DNA from 4 places in the Neobacillus sp. DHD-1R genome. Region 3 is predicted to be linked to each of the others. Evidence: riboswitches for the same ligand, from Rfam matches in the RefSeq annotation. Region 3 holds a riboswitch; each other region holds the start of a gene.
What was found. Region 3 has a riboswitch for S-adenosylmethionine ahead of AC3ANL_RS10940 (YezD family protein). Riboswitches for the same ligand answer to the same signal wherever they lie in the genome.
Positions count from the first base shown of each region.

Region 1: it holds a riboswitch for S-adenosylmethionine, as region 3 does, so the genes downstream of both, metK (methionine adenosyltransferase) here and AC3ANL_RS10940 (YezD family protein) in region 3, are expected to answer to the same signal.
Region 2: it holds a riboswitch for S-adenosylmethionine, as region 3 does, so the genes downstream of both, AC3ANL_RS23060 (5-methyltetrahydropteroyltriglutamate--homocysteine S-methyltransferase) here and AC3ANL_RS10940 (YezD family protein) in region 3, are expected to answer to the same signal.
Region 4: it holds a riboswitch for S-adenosylmethionine, as region 3 does, so the genes downstream of both, AC3ANL_RS05210 (O-acetylhomoserine aminocarboxypropyltransferase/cysteine synthase family protein) here and AC3ANL_RS10940 (YezD family protein) in region 3, are expected to answer to the same signal.

Region 1 covers NZ_CM173232.1:4,070,014-4,074,229, reverse strand. Annotated here, with positions in the region: gene pckA (phosphoenolpyruvate carboxykinase (ATP)) at 1-1,531, opposite strand, end outside; SAM riboswitch class I at 1,805-1,958, shown strand; gene metK (methionine adenosyltransferase) at 2,243-3,442, shown strand; gene asnB (asparagine synthase (glutamine-hydrolyzing)) at 3,718-4,216, shown strand, end outside.
Region 2 covers NZ_CM173232.1:4,664,327-4,668,542, reverse strand. Annotated here, with positions in the region: gene AC3ANL_RS23065 (hypothetical protein) at 1-480, opposite strand, end outside; gene AC3ANL_RS23060 (5-methyltetrahydropteroyltriglutamate--homocysteine S-methyltransferase) at 710-1,813, opposite strand; SAM riboswitch class I at 1,923-2,029, opposite strand; gene AC3ANL_RS23055 (YaiI/YqxD family protein) at 2,240-2,680, shown strand; gene AC3ANL_RS23050 (beta-glucosidase) at 2,761-4,216, opposite strand, start outside.
Region 3 covers NZ_CM173232.1:2,266,663-2,270,878, reverse strand. Annotated here, with positions in the region: gene cysP (sulfate permease) at 35-1,102, opposite strand; gene AC3ANL_RS10945 (phosphoadenylyl-sulfate reductase) at 1,128-1,844, opposite strand; gene AC3ANL_RS10940 (YezD family protein) at 1,924-2,034, opposite strand; SAM riboswitch class I at 2,200-2,302, opposite strand; gene AC3ANL_RS10935 (hypothetical protein) at 2,521-2,799, shown strand; gene AC3ANL_RS10930 (PhoX family protein) at 2,911-4,216, opposite strand, start outside.
Region 4 covers NZ_CM173232.1:1,118,193-1,122,408, reverse strand. Annotated here, with positions in the region: gene AC3ANL_RS05215 (methionine ABC transporter ATP-binding protein) at 1-203, opposite strand, end outside; SAM riboswitch class I at 359-467, opposite strand; gene AC3ANL_RS05210 (O-acetylhomoserine aminocarboxypropyltransferase/cysteine synthase family protein) at 600-1,916, opposite strand; SAM riboswitch class I at 1,985-2,085, opposite strand; gene AC3ANL_RS05205 (hypothetical protein) at 2,169-2,522, opposite strand; gene AC3ANL_RS05200 (nuclease-related domain-containing protein) at 2,764-3,627, shown strand; gene AC3ANL_RS05195 (thioredoxin family protein) at 3,969-4,216, opposite strand, start outside.

The DNA of each region.
Region 1 (4,216 bases), 1.8 Mb from region 3:
TTTTGAAGTTTTCGCGGAACTTTGCTGCAAGTTCTTTTGCTTTCTTTTCATAGGCCTGTGGGTCTGCCCATGTTTTATTAGGCTGAAGAACCTCATCAGGTACACCTGCAATATGAAGCGGTATATTTAAGCCAAAGATATCGTCTTTAACTGTTTCCACATGGTTGAGTTCACCTTCGAGTGCTGCTTGAACCATTGCACGTGTATAGGATAGCTTCATTCTGCTGCCGACACCATATTCACCACCGGTCCAGCCAGTATTGACTAAAAAGACATTGGCATTGTGCTCCAATATTTTTTCACCTAGCATGTCTGCATAGCGGTTCGCAGGAAGTGGCAGGAATGGTGCACCAAAGCAGGTAGAAAAGGTTGCCTGTGGTGAAGTTATTCCACGCTCTGTCCCGGCAAGCTTGGAGGTATAGCCGCTTAAAAAGTGGTACATGGCCTGTTCCTTTGTTAATTTTGCAATAGGAGGTAAGACTCCAAAGGCATCCGCTGTTAAAAATACAATCGTATTTGGATGTCCGGCAATACTAGGCTGAATGATATTCTCTATGGCATCGATTGAGTAGGCAGCTCTAGTATTCTCTGTCAGGGTTCCATCATCATAATCAGGGATTCTTGATTCAAGATCGATTGTCACATTTTCAAGAACGGTACCGAACCGGATGGCATCAAAGATTTGTGGCTCTTTTTCACGTGAAAGATTAATACATTTAGCATAGCAGCCACCCTCAATATTGAAGACACCATTGGAAGACCAGCCATGCTCGTCATCACCAATAAGCCGTCGATTGGCATCAGCAGAAAGAGTCGTTTTTCCTGTTCCAGACAAACCAAAAAATAAGGCAACGTCGCCTTCTTGGCCGACATTTGCTGAACAATGCATAGAAAAAATATGATTCTCAGGTAATAAATAATTCATTACTGAAAAAATTGATTTTTTCATTTCCCCTGCATACTCAGTTCCACCAATTAAAATAATTCGGCGTTCAAAGGAAATAATAATGAAGGTTTCAGATTTTGTACCATCAACAGCTGGATCTGCCTTAAAGTTTGGGGCAGAAATAACAGTAAATCCGGCATCATGTGTGAGCAATTCTTCTTCTGTTGGACGAATGAATAACTGTTGCGCGAATAGATTATGCCATGCATATTCATTGACAACTTGGATTGGTAAACGAGATTTTTGATCCGCACCGGCGAAGCCTTTAAATACAAAAATTTCCTCTTGTTGTTTTAAATATTCAAGTACCTTTTGATACAGGTTAGTGAAAACTTCTTCAGAAATTGGTTGATTTGGACCCCATGCAATTTTATCCTTCGATGACTCTTCCATGACAATATATTTATCCTGTGGTGACCGGCCTGTGTATTTGCCAGTCGAGACACTGACTGCGCCTGATGAAGTTAGCGATCCTTCATTTCGGGCTAAGACTTTTTCGACCAGTTGAGGGACGGATAATTGTACCTGAACATGACCTTCTTGCAACAGTTGTGTTAATTCATTTGGAATATGAACAGAATTCATTGACTGAAACCTTCCTTTATCCATGTTTTTATGTTTATTATGATAAATAGTATAACACATTAATTCTAATAGTCTATACTATTCTGAAAAATTTGCTAATAATTCTTGCTTAGATAGAAGTTACACTAAACGGTATATCATCTTATATATAAATAGGAAAGAAAAAAGTTTTGTATAAGATGTTCACAAATGGTTATTTTAACTAAAAATTTATTATTAATTTATTGACATTGTTCGACAGTGTGGGTTATGATTTACCCTTGAACGGATACTCTCTTATCCCGAGCTGGTGGAGGGACAGGCCCTATGAAACCCAGCAACCTGCAAACGAAAAAGGAAATTTGATAAAAGTGTTTTTTTATTTATCATGATTTTTTCGGGCAAAGGTGCTAAACCTGAAGCAAGGCTAGTCCTTGAACGATAAGAGTGAAAGGCACGCAAAACTTTTGCTAACAACCTTTCCTCACACGATGGAAGGGTTTTTTTGTATTTTTAGCAAAATTTTACGTGCTACATAGGTGCTGCTTTTTATTCCATCGTAAGAATTTGCTAAAGGGTTAGGACAGTTGATAGTTTTGCTAATAATAATCCCATGTTTATTTCATACTATTAAGGGAATGAGTTCCGTATCAACTTGAGGTTTAACGGCAAGTTCACACCAGCCCTATACAGTTAACCTCACTTTATTTCAAAAATATAGGAGGAATTCAGATGTCAACAAAACGTCGTTTGTTCACTTCTGAATCAGTTACTGAAGGTCATCCGGACAAGATCTGTGACCAAATTTCTGATTCCATTTTAGATGCTATCTTAGCCAAAGATGCTAATGCCCGTGTTGCGGCTGAAACTTCAGTAACAACAGGATTAGTGCTTGTTACAGGCGAAATCACTACCTCTACTTACGTTGATATTCCAAAAATTGTTCGTGAAACCATTAAAGGCATCGGATACAATCGTGCTAAGTATGGCTTTGATTCCGAAACTTGTGCGGTTTTAACTTCTATTGATGAACAATCACCAGATATCGCCATGGGTGTTAACCATGCCCTTGAGGCACGTGAAGGTCAAATGTCTGATGAGGAAATTGAAGCGATTGGTGCGGGAGACCAAGGGTTAATGTTCGGTTTTGCATGTAATGAAACAAAAGAACTTATGCCTCTTCCCATCTCACTTGCACACAAGCTTGCTCGTCGTTTAACAGAAGTTCGTAAAGAAGAATTACTTCCTTACCTTCGTCCAGACGGAAAGACTCAAGTAACAGTAGAGTATGATGAGAATGACAAACCAGTTCGAATTGATACAATCGTTATTTCAACCCAACATCATCCAGAAATTACGTTAGAGCAAATCCAACGTAATGTAAAAGAATATGTCATCAATCCGGTTGTTCCACAAGAACTAATCGATGAAAATACAAAATATTTCATTAATCCTACTGGACGCTTTGTTATCGGTGGACCACAAGGAGATGCAGGTTTAACAGGCCGCAAAATCATCGTTGATACTTACGGAGGTTATGCTCGTCATGGCGGTGGTGCCTTTTCTGGAAAAGATCCTACCAAGGTTGACCGTTCTGCTGCATATGCTGCTCGTTATGTTGCAAAAAATATTGTTGCTGCAGGACTTGCAGAAAAAGTAGAAGTTCAGCTTGCCTATGCCATTGGTGTTGCTAGACCCGTTTCAATTGCTGTTGATACGTTTGGAACTGGTAAAGTTAACGAGGATATATTAGTGGATCTTGTCAGCGAAAACTTTGATCTTCGCCCAGCAGGAATCATCAAGATGCTTAACCTTCGCCGTCCAATCTACAAGCAGACAGCTGCATACGGACACTTTGGCCGTACAGATGTTGACCTGCCTTGGGAGCGCACAGATAAAGCAGAGGCATTACGCCAGCAAGCTAATCTATAATCTAAAAAGCTCTTGCGCCTTGATTAGATGCAGAAGCAAAACACATAAAGGGGAGTTGCATTTTGATGTAACTCCTTTTTCTATTTTTCGTCTGTTTTAATGTTATGGATGTTATAAAATTAAGTACAATGTTTAAGTAGGACTATAGAAGTGAAAAATGATTGTACAGTAAATTTTCTAATGTTACAGTGCCATTTTCGCCATAATAGTGGTAGTATAAGAGAGATGTTTTTTCAAAGAACATTTTAATTAAATTGAAGTAGGTGAGGTACATAATGTGTGGTTTTATCGGTTGTGTACACGACATAACACAAAACTATAGCGATGAACAAAAACAGCAGTTTAAACAAATGAACGATATAATTACCCATCGTGGACCGGATGATGATGGCTTTTATTATGATGACCATATTCAATTCGGCTTCCGCCGTTTGAGTATAATTGATATTGAAAGTGGTCATCAGCCATTAACGTATGAAAATGAGCGCTACTGGATTATCTTCAATGGGGAAATTTATAATTATGTGGAGCTTCGTGAAGAATTGCTCAAAGAAGGACTATCATTTGCGACTAGTTCTGATACCGAAGTAATTATTGCTCTATATAGCCATATGAAGGAAAAAGCAGTTGAAAAGCTTCGCGGCATGTTTGCTTTTGTGATTTGGGATAAACAAGAACAGACGCTATATGGCGCCCGTGATCCATTTGGAATTAAACCATTCTTTTATTTAGAAGATGGTGAGAGAACATTTTTTGGTTCAGAGAAAAAAAGCA
Region 2 (4,216 bases), 2.4 Mb from region 3:
TTCTGAGTGAGCTATAAAGATATATTCTTCCACAATTTGATACCAGGAGGTGCCAACCCTTTTATCAAGCCATTTTACAAACCTTTTTAACTGTGACAAAAAGGTTTCTACTTCTTTTTCTTCTGCTGAGATTTTCATGCTATGAGGATAAAAGGTGAAGATGAGTTCTTCCCAAAATGGGGGCTGACATTGTTGCCAAGAGGGTGGACAATGATCTTCTAAACAAGTGGTCATAAACTGTGAGATGATACGAAGAAATTCATTGCGGTTTTTGTCTGAGGGCTTTTGCTGTTTATAGGCGATAAACTCTTTTCCATAGTATTCTAGCAAACCACGGTATCGCATTTCAAATTCAGAACTAATAGCCAAATTTCTAAGAAATTCCTGATGTTCATTGGGATTTTCAAACTGATGCACCCGCATTTTAACATCTAACATGTTTCCTTCATGACGAACCTTCGTATGACTTCTGTTTTTCATAAATCAACCAGCTTTCTATAGTTTATTGGTTTGGAAAAATAACAAAGGAGGCTAAGAGGGGAATCTTCTTCTGCAGTTAATCGTAGTATACCGTCTATCGAATCAGAGAAAATGGATTAATATTGAAATATTTGTGAAATGTGGTAAAAAGATAGTAAAAGGCGGGGTCAGACCCCCGGTGCGTTAACGCGTTACTACGCCGGGGGTCTGACCCCATAAGCCTATTTATTTAGTTCCAAACACTATTTGCGATATCGATGACGTGACGTATTTTGTCCCATTGCTGTTCTTCGGTTAGCAGGTTTCCTTCTTCGGTTGAAGAGAAACCGCATTGTGGGCTTAGGCAAAGCTGATCCAAAGAGACATATTGATTTGCTTCTTTTATTCTTGCCTTTATTCTTTCTGGATCTTCTAGTTCACCGAATTTAGAGGTGATTAATCCTAAGACAATTTGGAGGTCATCCCGATTGACATGGCGAAGTGGTTCGAAGCCACCAGAACGTTCATCATCAAACTCTAGGAATAACCCATCCACGTTTAATCCCCCAAAAATAAGTTCAGATGCAAAATCATATCCGCCTGAAGAAGTATACGTAGATTGGAAGTTTCCTCTACAAATGTGCATCGTAATAACCAAATCATCAGGTTTGTTCGCAATGGACTCATTAATGGCTCTAGCAAACGTCTGAACTAAGGCTTTAGGGTCATGACCGTCCTTCTTCAGTTTATCTCTGCCTTCCTCTGAGAATAACGATGCCCATGAGGTATCATCTAGTTGCAAATATCGGCACCCAGCATCATAAAAAGCTTGAATAGCTTTTTGGTAAGCATGGATTAAATCCTTTACAAATTCCTCGTGGTGATCATAGACTTCACTAATACCCTGTCCGCGGACAATTAACATATTGGGGCTTGGTATTGTAAATTTCGCTACGTGGTCACCGGCAATGCTGTGTAAGAATTTATAATCCTCAATCATGGGATGATTGGCGAAATCAATTTTGCCTGTTACTTTTACGCCATGTGGTCTTGTTTCGACCCCATTAAATTGTAAGCCTTTTTTGGTTTCGACAAATTCAACCCCTACAAGACCTCCGAGAAAATCGAAATGCCACCAAGCTCGTCGTAATTCTCCATCCGTTACAGCCTGTAATCCCACTTCTTTTTGTTTTTCTACCAGGCGAATAATTTCGTCATCTTCAATTTGACGTAATTGTTCTGCAGTAATTTCCCCGTTTTGTTTTTGTAAACGTGCCTTTTTCAATCGCTCCGGTCTTAAAAAACTTCCGACATGATCTGCTTTAAAAGGTGCTTTCACTAATGTTCTTGTCAATTCAATCAGCTCCAAATCTAGTAATATTTAAAGAATTCACCATGAGAAAAATAAAAAACCTCTTCTACACATAAGAAGAGGTTTGGTCGCATGCAAAAGCAGCTTACTCTTCTTATCTTCAAGCTTGACGCTTCTGGAATTAGCACAGTCCACATAATAAATAAGGCTGTTGCTGAGGTATCACAGGGCCAGTCCCTCCACCTCTCTGGATAAGATCGTTAACTATTAAATTATTGTTAATCCTATATCGATATTGATTAAATGTCAATATTTTTGCAAGAATTAGAGTTTTGAGATAGGGGGTCAGACCCCCGATGCGTTAAAGCATTAACGTAAGAGAACTTTCCCACGATTAGATGTTTGACAAAAGCCCAATTTATCACTAGTATCACTAGTAATTCAAACTTCTTTTCAGGAGCGATACAGATGAAAATTTATGTTGATGCAGATGCTTGTCCGGTAAAAGATATTATTATTTCTGAAGGTAGAAGTGCGGAAATTCCTATTACCCTTGTTACGAGTTTTTCTCATTTTTCCAATGCGGAACAACCATCAGGAGTGGAAATCATTTATGTTGATTCTGGGGCAGATGCGGCTGATTATCGGATTATGAAGTTAGCACAATCAGGAGATATCATTGTGACACAAGATTATGGTCTTGCTTCGCTAGGGTTAGCAAAGGGTTGTATCGTTCTCCACCATAAAGGGTTTAGCTATACAACTGAAAACATTGACCAATTATTACAAACACGGTATTTAAGTGCAATGGCTCGAAAAAGCGGAAAGCGAACAAAGGGTCCTAAGCCTTTTACAGCAGAAGATCGGGAGCAATTTAGGAGGCTATTTAAACAAGTTATTTCTCGTTAAAATACCAAAAAGAGGGAGTTCCAATTAACATGGAAACACCCTCTTTTTCATTTTACCTTATAGTATTAGAAATGGAAGCTTCACTTGCTGTGACCTGCAGGCGTGCGTACCGTAATGGAGTCAGTCAGCGTAACATTATCAGAAGAGTTACCGACTTTCACTTCGTACTTACCGTCAAGCGTTTTCCACGCGTCAGCTTCGGCATCCCAAATGGACAGTGGATGGTTAGACGCTGATGGGTCAATGGTAATGGTGACATGCTTCTTCTCACCTGGTTCTAGGCGGACTTTCTCAAAACCAACTAAGCGTTTAGGCGGCTGGTTCGCGTTTTCAGGCACACCTAGGTAGACTTGCGGCACTTCAGCGCCCGCAACGTCTCCGGTATTCTTCACGAAGAACGATACCTTAATTGGCTTGGTACCATCAGTAGTCTTTGGTGTGACAACGAGCTTAGAAATCTCGAAGTTGGTGTAGGACAGACCATGTCCAAATGCAAAAAGCGGTTTGATGCCTTGGGCGTCGTACCAGCGGTAGCCCATTTCTAGACCCTCAGAATAATACACTTGCGGAATCTCCTTACCAGTACTGTCTAACACGCCGGTATTGATTCCAGGGTAACGATCGGCGGTGCTCGTTGGCGTGTCTGCCTTTGCTACTGGATAGGTTACTGGGAGCTTACCTGATGGGTTGGCGAGACCGAATAACAAGTTGGCGACAACATTGCCGTCCTCCTGGCCTGGATTCCATGCCTCGAGTATTGCTGGAACCTCGTTAACCCAAGGCATAAGAACTGGATCGCCATCTTTGAGCACGAGAGCGGTTTTCTTGTTTGCAGCGGTTACGGCTGAAATCAATGCATCTTGATTGTCTGGAAGAGACAAGCTTGGGCGGTCGCGGCCCTCGCTGGTCACAACTCCAGCCATAAGGATGACAACATCGGCATCCTTCGCTGCAGCAACAGCCTCACTAAGATTGCTATTATCATTTTTCACTGTCACCTTGGTAATCACAGCATCTGAACCTATTTTTGTTAAGGTGTTCTGCAGACCCTGAAGCGGTGAAACTGTATAAAGTGGACTGACCCTTGAGCTGCCGCCACCACCGGCGACAGCTGCGTCGACGTAGGTTGACTGCCCAATCAAAGCGATTGAATCCACGGAACCGTCAAGCGGCAACAGGCTATCCTTGTTCTTTAGCAGAACTGTTGTCTGCTCGGCGATCTCGCGTGCTTTGGAACCGTTCGTCTCAGCGTCGATGGTACCTTGCACGATTGGTCGGTCGAATATGCCATATTTGAACATTTGTACGTAGCGGCGACCTAGTGCTTGGTTGATGGTTTCCATCTTTAAGCTTTTGTTATCAAGTGCAGCCTTGATGTCCACGTTTGTGAAAAATCTGGCGTTCTGCATTTCTAAATCCAATCCGGCGTTTAACGCAGGCGCAGTTGAGTGCGTAGCACCAAAGTCAGACTGAACGTAACCTTTGAAACCCCACTGATCACGCAGGACGGTGTTTAGCAGATACTCGTTTTCGCAA
Region 3 (4,216 bases):
AGACACCAACTTTCATTATCTCACAACCTAATATTTACTCTTTCACAACCTCTGGGTTCGCGGTTATCGTTGGCTTCTGCCTTTTCATTAAGGAAAGAACACCGAAGACAGAAATGAGTCCTCCAACCATTGCAATAATAGGGTAGAAATTATGTTCAATGATCAATTGAATGAGTGTATAGGATAACACCATTGATAAAACAGGCGACACAATCCAAACGGTAAGTAATTGAACAACAATCCCTTTTTTCAGTACCGACTTCCCCTGCTTGGCAAAGCCCATACCGATAATGGAGGAGGTGGTGATTTGTGTTAACGGGACAGGAATCCCAAACACGGATGCTATAGTTACAATGGTTGCACCCGTCCCTGAAATCACACAGCCCTCTTCCAGTTTAAGTGTCGTTATTTTCTTACCATTTGTTTCAAGGACGCGATGCCCGAGCAGCAGCGCCCCGCCTGCCACGAATAAGCCACCCCAGAAGATCCCATCTCCAGTTGAGAGAATGTTGGCTCCCACCAATGGACCAACTGCATTCGCAACATTGTTCATGCCGGCTGAAAAGGCCTCAAATAATCCCATAAATACGACAAGCGCAGACAAGAACGGAACGGCTTTCGGCGCTGCCATCCATTTTTTTAGCCGTTTATTTTTTAATAAATAAGAAGCTAAGATGGCGATGATAAATGCCGCGAATGGGGTAAGCAGCCAAAAAAACATGATCCAGACTATTTTGCTTACAAAAACAGATTGGTAAACAATCCCTGCCCCAATGACGGAACCTACTGCCACTTCACTAGTTGATAGCGGAATTCCGAAGATGTTGGCTAAAAATAAGGATAATGCCGCTGAAGCTAACACAATTAAGGCAATTGGGATGGTAAAGGTACTGTTTGGTACAATCCCGCTCCCAATTGTTTTAACCACTTCTCCCCCGCCAAGCCATGCGCCAAAGAATACAGCGATACTGCACAGGAGCAGGGCAAATCGTTTTTTTACAACTCCTGCTCCATAAGCGATGCCCATCGAGGCCGCAGCACCGCTGGCACCAATATTTATGGCAAAAAATAAACCAATACTTACTGCAATAATTGTGAGCAAAGATAATACCCTCCTTTAGCCTCCATTAACGGGTGTGTAGACCACACTCCGTCTTGCCGCTTCCTACCCAGCGTCCTGCTCGTGAATCCCCATCGTCCCCAACAGGTTGTGTACAAGGGAAACAGCCGATGCTTGGATAATTATGATCATGCAGGGTGTTGTATGGAAGATCTTTTTTCTTGATATAGTCCCAAACCTCATCCCATGTCCAATGAATCAATGGGCAAATTTTAATATTCTCGAATTTTTCATCCTTATTGATGAATTCAGTGTTGGCTCTTGTCGGTGACTGTTCTCGGCGAAGACCGGATATCCACGCTTGTTTAGCCGTTAACGTTTCTCTTAATGGTATGACCTTGCGAATATGGCAGCACTGGTTCGGATCCCTTTTCCATAAAGCTGAGCCATATTCTGCCGCTTGTTCATCGAGACTAACCTTTGGCAGTTTCCGCTCGATTCGGAGCGTTGGGAAACGGGCTTCTATTTTATCAATCACCTCGTATGTTTCTGGAAAGTGCAGTCCAGTGTCTAAAAAAACAATATGGGCATCTGGTTTTACCTGTGCGATTAGATCGATTAACACAATCGCCTCTGCCCCAAAACTTGATGAATAGACGATCTGCTCTTCAGGATAGGAATTGTAAGCCCATTCTAAAACGGAACGTGCCCCTTTGGTTTCATCCTCAATAGGGAATGTATCTGATATTTGTTGCCAATTTTGATAGGTTATTGCAGAATTCATGGTCATATGCCTCCTTTTTTCCATTAAAAAAGACAGTCTTCCACTCTTGTAAAGTGAAGACCGCCTCTAGTTTCTCTAGTCAGCGATTTTTATTTGGTTGAAGACGAACCTTTTCGTTTTTCTCAATTTGGACAATCTTGCCGTCCTGGACAACTAGTGTGATCGAACCAAATTTCAGTGATTCCATCATTTTCTCAATATGGGCAAGGAGTTCTTCCTTCTCATCAGTGTTCAGCTTGATTCGCCTCCTTTCGGATCATTAGCATGAGCATCATTCATCAATGTAACGCTCAGCACCCATTCCACAAAAAACACCTTTCCCCTTCGGAAAGGTGTTACCACTAGTATGGTGAACACCTTATCTCCCAAAATGACTTCACATTTTGCTGGAATTGGCACCTTGCTGTGCAGGTTGCCGGGCATCGTTGGGCCAGTCCCTAAGCCACTCTTGATAAGTGATTAACTGATTTTATGGAATTAATCCTACCATACCAATAGGTTTTATGTAAATAAAAAAATACAATTTTTTAAAAATTCTTGTTAATACCGTTTTTTCAATAGGTCATTAGTCTAATTTAACGAGAATTTGGACTGATTTTCCAAAAATTTTTTTTAAAAAAACCGATACCAATTTCAATAAATTGCATTTACTGTAATGTGAAGGAGGATGATGTTTATGACAGAGATAAATTTTCATCAAATTGCCCATGAGCTGTTAAATAAGGAAGTAGAGGTTGTAACTCTTCAAGGAACTTTTACAGGAAAACTGCTCGATGTTGGTACGGATGTTCTTGTTATAGAAAGCCGTGGTCGAATCCGCCCGAGGTTACTAGCCGTAAGAATTGAAGTTATCGTAGCTATCTTTCGGGTAGAGCACATGGCGAGAGGACCATTTGGTTTTAGTCCTGAGGAACATAAGGTTGAACACGATCGCGAAGAAAGTAGCAATGATTAGCGACAAAAGGTCGAAAAGAGAAAGCAAGTATTAATATGGTGCTTTCTCTTTTTTATAGTTACAAAAAAAAGCAGTCCTGTATAAAACAAGACCACTTAGAGGAAAAGTATCCTATTTATTATTTTTTTCCTCACCTAGTGAGGGAAGTCCCGAAAGATACCCCACATATCCCGGATTTTGCGAACTGTTCATGAGGTAGGCATGGCCATCAAGGTTCTCCACCATCTGTAAGCCAGTCGATTCCCCGCCTCCAGGTACGGAGAGAATTCGTGAAAGTTTCTTAGTCTCTACATTGTATGCCCATGTGTAATTATTTGCATGGAGACCGGAATCCTCCGCGATAAATAGTGTTTTCATTTTTGGTGAATAGATTACATTATCAGGATTTGCAATTTTATCAACGTTGGCTGTGTTTCCATCAGCGTCAGGAGCAGTCAAATCCTCACCCATTAAATAACCAGACATGTTGACAGGTACATAATGGCTGTTTATCTTTTGTCCATCTTTCGTTTTCCGATTGGGTTTGAAGGAGACTTCGTATATTCCTCCTGCACTAATCTTCGGTAATTGGATATCATCTACGGGAGCTGTTGGTTCAGGTAACATCGTCCCTTCTTGATAGGAGATGGCTAAGTAGGCTTTATTTTCTTTTTCGTTAAAATCAAGACCTTCCATCTTATTAAATTCTACTGTTGCACCAAGGTATGCCGCATAACGATGTGTCTCTAGGAATGCTGCCGCTTTGTCCATTCCTGGTTTCACTTTAACCCATTCTACTTTTTTACCGTTAGCTGCTGTTTTGATTGGGGTATAACCATCATTTTTCCCTTTAACGGCGTCGTCGGTTACGTCAAAGATATCACTGAAATTTGTTATGTCTGCTAACTTCTGAATTTCTTTATCTGTAGAATGACCAAGCTTAATCCATTCAAAATTGGCTGAACCGCCTTTTTCAGTTCCAGTCTGCACCCATTTGGCGGCATATAACGTACCTGCTGATAAATCTTTCTCTTTATCTGCTACATACATAAATAATCCGCCAGGGTTGCTGTCCACCCCATAAATAACCGTTTTGTTATCTGGCATGACCTTTACGCGTTCGAATGCCATTCTGCCCATGCTATAATGTTTAACAACACTAGTAAACCCATCTGCCTTAACGGTTACTTCCGGTACATGTCCATAATAGTAGGGATTTCCTATTAAATTTGGATTGTTATAATAATTCCGCATAAACTTAGTAACTGCTGAAGAAGCAGGATTCAATTCATGGGCTCTTGCATCGGGATCGGTTTCCTCTGATCCAAGATGTGTATTCCATGGAGTTAATAAGCCAGCACAAGGCTTCCAAATCCCATTTACCTCAGAAAAGTCAATTGGCTTAATATCAATAACAGTCAATTTGCCCGTGGCAGGA
Region 4 (4,216 bases), 1.1 Mb from region 3:
ACCCGGCCGGCAACTGTTACACTTCCTTCGGTTGGAAGCTCCAATCCATTTAACATCCGGATCAAGGTGCTTTTTCCAGCACCACTATAACCAATGACCCCGAAAATTTCTCCTTCTTGAATTTCAAGATTCACATCATCGACTGCTTTTAATTCACCTTGTTTAGAAGGGAAGATTTTCCGGGCGTTTTTTATTGAAATCACTGTATCACCTACTTTTTATCCTGATTACGGAAACTTGTAACATGTACTGATTCTTTGAATATAGGGTTTGATTGTTATGGCGAAAAGATTCTACTATTTTGGAAAAATAAAAAACCTTCCTGCGCAGGCAGAAAGGCATAATAAATATAACCTTTCTCCCATCTTCCAAAGCTTATGCTTTGTGTGAATTGGCACCATTTCAATATAAATATTGACGGTTGCCGGGCTTCATCGGGCACATCCCTCCACCTCTCTTGATAAGAGTAAACAGCATACTATATTCAATTAATACGTTAATTTGTGTAAGTAAGTTATTTTACAAAAGTTATCGTATCACGGATAAAAAAGGGTGTCAACAAAAAATCATCATATTCGAAAAATTAAATCAAGGAAAATTTAGGCATTTGTTTTCAATGATGCTAAACCTGTCGCTGCTTCAATTGCTGCTTCAAGGTCCTCAATTAAGTCCTCCACATTCTCAATTCCAATCGAAAGGCGAATTAAATCCTCCGATACACCGGCAGCTTTAAGTCCTTCGGCATCAAGTTGCTGATGCGTTGTGCTGGCAGGATGAATGATTAAACTTTTCGCATCGCCCACATTGGCCACATGTGCCCAAAGTGTTAAAGAGTCAATTAGTTTTGCTCCTGCTTCTTTTCCGCCTTTGATACCAAAAACTACCATTGAGCCTGCACCTTTTGGTAAATATTTTTTCGCTAATTCATGGTCAGGGTGTGAGGCATGCCCTGGGTATGAGACCCATTCTACAGCAGGATGATTTAATAAATATTCAACCACTTGTTTTGTATTGGCCACATGCTCTTTCATCCGAACATGAAGAGTTTCTAATCCTAGTGTAAACTGGAAGGCATTTTGCGGACTTAAGGCAGGTCCTAAATCACGCAATAATTGGACACGTGCTTTGATAATATAGGCCACAGCCCCTAGTGCCTCTGCGTATACAAGTCCATGATAGCTCTCATCTGGCGTGGTGAAGCCAGGGAATTTTGGTGAATTCCAATCGAATTTACCGCCGTCAACAATAACGCCACCTGTTGACGTTCCATTTCCTAATAGCCATTTTGTTGCGGAGTGGACAACGATATCTGCCCCGTACTCAATCGGTCTGCAGAGATATGGTGTGGCAAAGGTATTATCAATGATTAACGGAACCCCAGCTTCATGAGCAATTTCTGCTACTTTTTCAATATCAAGGACACGTAAGCTTGGGTTTCCAATCGTTTCAGCAAAGACTGCCTTTGTTTTTTCAGAAATGGCAGCGCGGAAATTTTCAGGATCCTCCGCATCGACAAATTTCACCTTAATGCCGTATTTAGGCAAGGTAACTGCTAATAAATTATAAGTTCCCCCATAAAGATTTGAGGCAGAGACAATTTCATCGCCAGCTTCAGCAATGTTTAGAATAGCAAGTGTAATGGCAGCCATCCCGCTGGCAACAGCCAGTGCTCCCACACCACCTTCTAATAACGCCACTCTGTCCTCAAAAACAGTCGTGGTTGGGTTGTGGATTCGTGTATATATGTAACCTGGTTCTGCTAAGCTAAACAAGTTTGCCGCATGTTCCGTATTTTTAAATTGATAGGCATTGTTTTGATAAATTGGCACAGCACGCGCACCCGTTACCGGGTCTGGAGACAACCCTCCATGAACACTTAATGTTTCAAACCGATACTTCTTTTGATCCTCTCCCATTACACTCGCTCCTCCTTTTAACAATCAAATTGAAAAACCCCCGCTTCCAAAGAAGAGGGGGTCCACTCTTCTCATCTTCCAGAGCTATTGCTCTGCTGGATTTAGCACCGTGTTATAAACCGGTTGCCGGGCTTCAAAGGGCCAGTCCCTCCGCCACTCTCGATAAGAATATGCATCGTTCAATTGTTGTCTATTAATAGAATATTTAAATAAAACAATACAGCAAGTTTAATTCCGAGTCAATACCTTTGATTAAATTACTTTTGCAAAATTTTCCTGTGCTTTTGTTAAAAAGAAAATGGATTCTAGTAATAGAGTGGTTCTTAGTGGCGCAGATACCTTTAAATGTCCTTTTCGCTCCAAAACGCGCAGTTGCTCCGTCCCTTCAAACAGCTGTTTCATTGCGCTATGAGTTCCGCTGATCGCATCTATTGTCTGTGACCCTTCTTGTACTTCTAGGAAAGAGATCCTGCCCTTTTTGATTACTAATTGAATCGTTTGCTGCTCACAAAGAAATCTTACCGTGACATCTGCCTTGTCAATTAATCCACGAACATGTCTTTGCAGATTAAAATTCTCTAAGAATGTTTGTGTCATCTCCCTCATTTCCATCACTCCGGTCTACTCGTTATATATATATCTTATTCCGCAAGCAGAACCGGAATCCTTTCCTAATCACTCGACATTTCTCACGGCTTTCAACTCATTTCCTGAGAAATATGTCGTTTTCCGAGAGTTAAGAGTGATTTACGTTGTGGACGAAGTGTCGGAAAATAGTCAATTATTCAACTTTTGTTTCTACCTATTTTTTATAAAATGAAAATATAAATTTGAGAGGAAGTGGAATATGTTTTTTAAACCACGTACTGAACCAATTGAAATAAAAATACTTCGCTCACTAAACACACGAATGATATTAGCTGAAAATGACTTGGTACGTTATCATAACCTCTTGAAGGGATATGAAGGTGAGGTAATGTTTGACTCCCTGACAGAAAAGTTACAATGTCAAAATTACCTTTTAAATGATTTATTGCTTGAGACAATTGGTGCTAAATTTCAAATAGATTCTTTGCTGATAACTCAAGAACCGCTTTACCTCTTTGAAGTAAAAAATTATTCAGGTGATTATTTCTTTGAAAATGGAAGGTTCTATACTTTGAATAAAAAGGAAATTCCTAATCCGCTGCTCCAATTGGAAAGAAGTGAATCTCTGCTTCGTCAGTTGCTCCACAGTCTTGGTTATCATATCCCGATTAAAGCATATGTGGTCTTTATTAATCCCCATTTTCATTTATATCAAGCTCCACTAAATAAACCCATTGTTTACCCAAATCAAGTTAATCAAGTTAATCAATTTATGAAAAAATTGAACTTACTGCCTTCCAAGTTAAATGACCGCCACAAGAAGTTAGCCACTCAATTAGTTTCTTTACACCAAACAGAATTCTCTTATGACAAGTTACCCTCTTATAAATATCATTCGCTGAAAAAAGGTTTGAATTGTGCAGCCTGCTGCTCATTTAAGGTGAAGGTTGAGAATCGAAAACTAGTTTGTGATGTTTGTGGGCATCAAGAAGAAATTGATTCCGCAATTTTTAAAGCCGCGGTGGAAATTAAGTTATTATTCCCTAATGAAAAAATAACGACGAATGGGGTTCATGACTGGTGTCAAGTGGTGATTCGAAGAAGACAATTCGGAGAGTGCTGATGCGGAATTTGAATTATAGTGGAAAGACTAAGGGGTTCTTTTATGAGTAAATGTTAATTAATGTAATTTCACTTTAATTGTGACCGTTCAGGCTCTTGTTTGAAGGGCCATGGGCACAATTATTTGTTATTGTGACCGTTCGAGCTCTTGTTCCAAGGGCCTCGGGCACAATTATTTGTTATTGTGACCGTTCGGGCTCTTGTTCCAAGGGCCTCGGGCACAATTATTTGTTATTGTGACCACCAAAGCTCTTTTAAAGATGGAACGAGCATTATTAATTTACACAACGGTTTTCAAGGCGCTCCTACATAAAAAAGCAGATACCCATTCGTATCTGCTCCTTAAGATAAATGCTGTTTTATTTTTTCAAGTAAATAGGGAACGGAATGAAAAGCGTAAATTGTTTCTTGCACCTTGCCATTTTTGAAGAGCAAAAGACATGGCACACTTTCGACCGCAAAATTTTTAGCCAGTTCAGGATAAAAATTCAAATTCATTTTTCCCATTTTAATGTCTACTAGTTCCTCTACGATCTGCAGCATCCTGGAAGCTACCTGACAGGTGCCGCATAGTGGTGTATAAAAATATA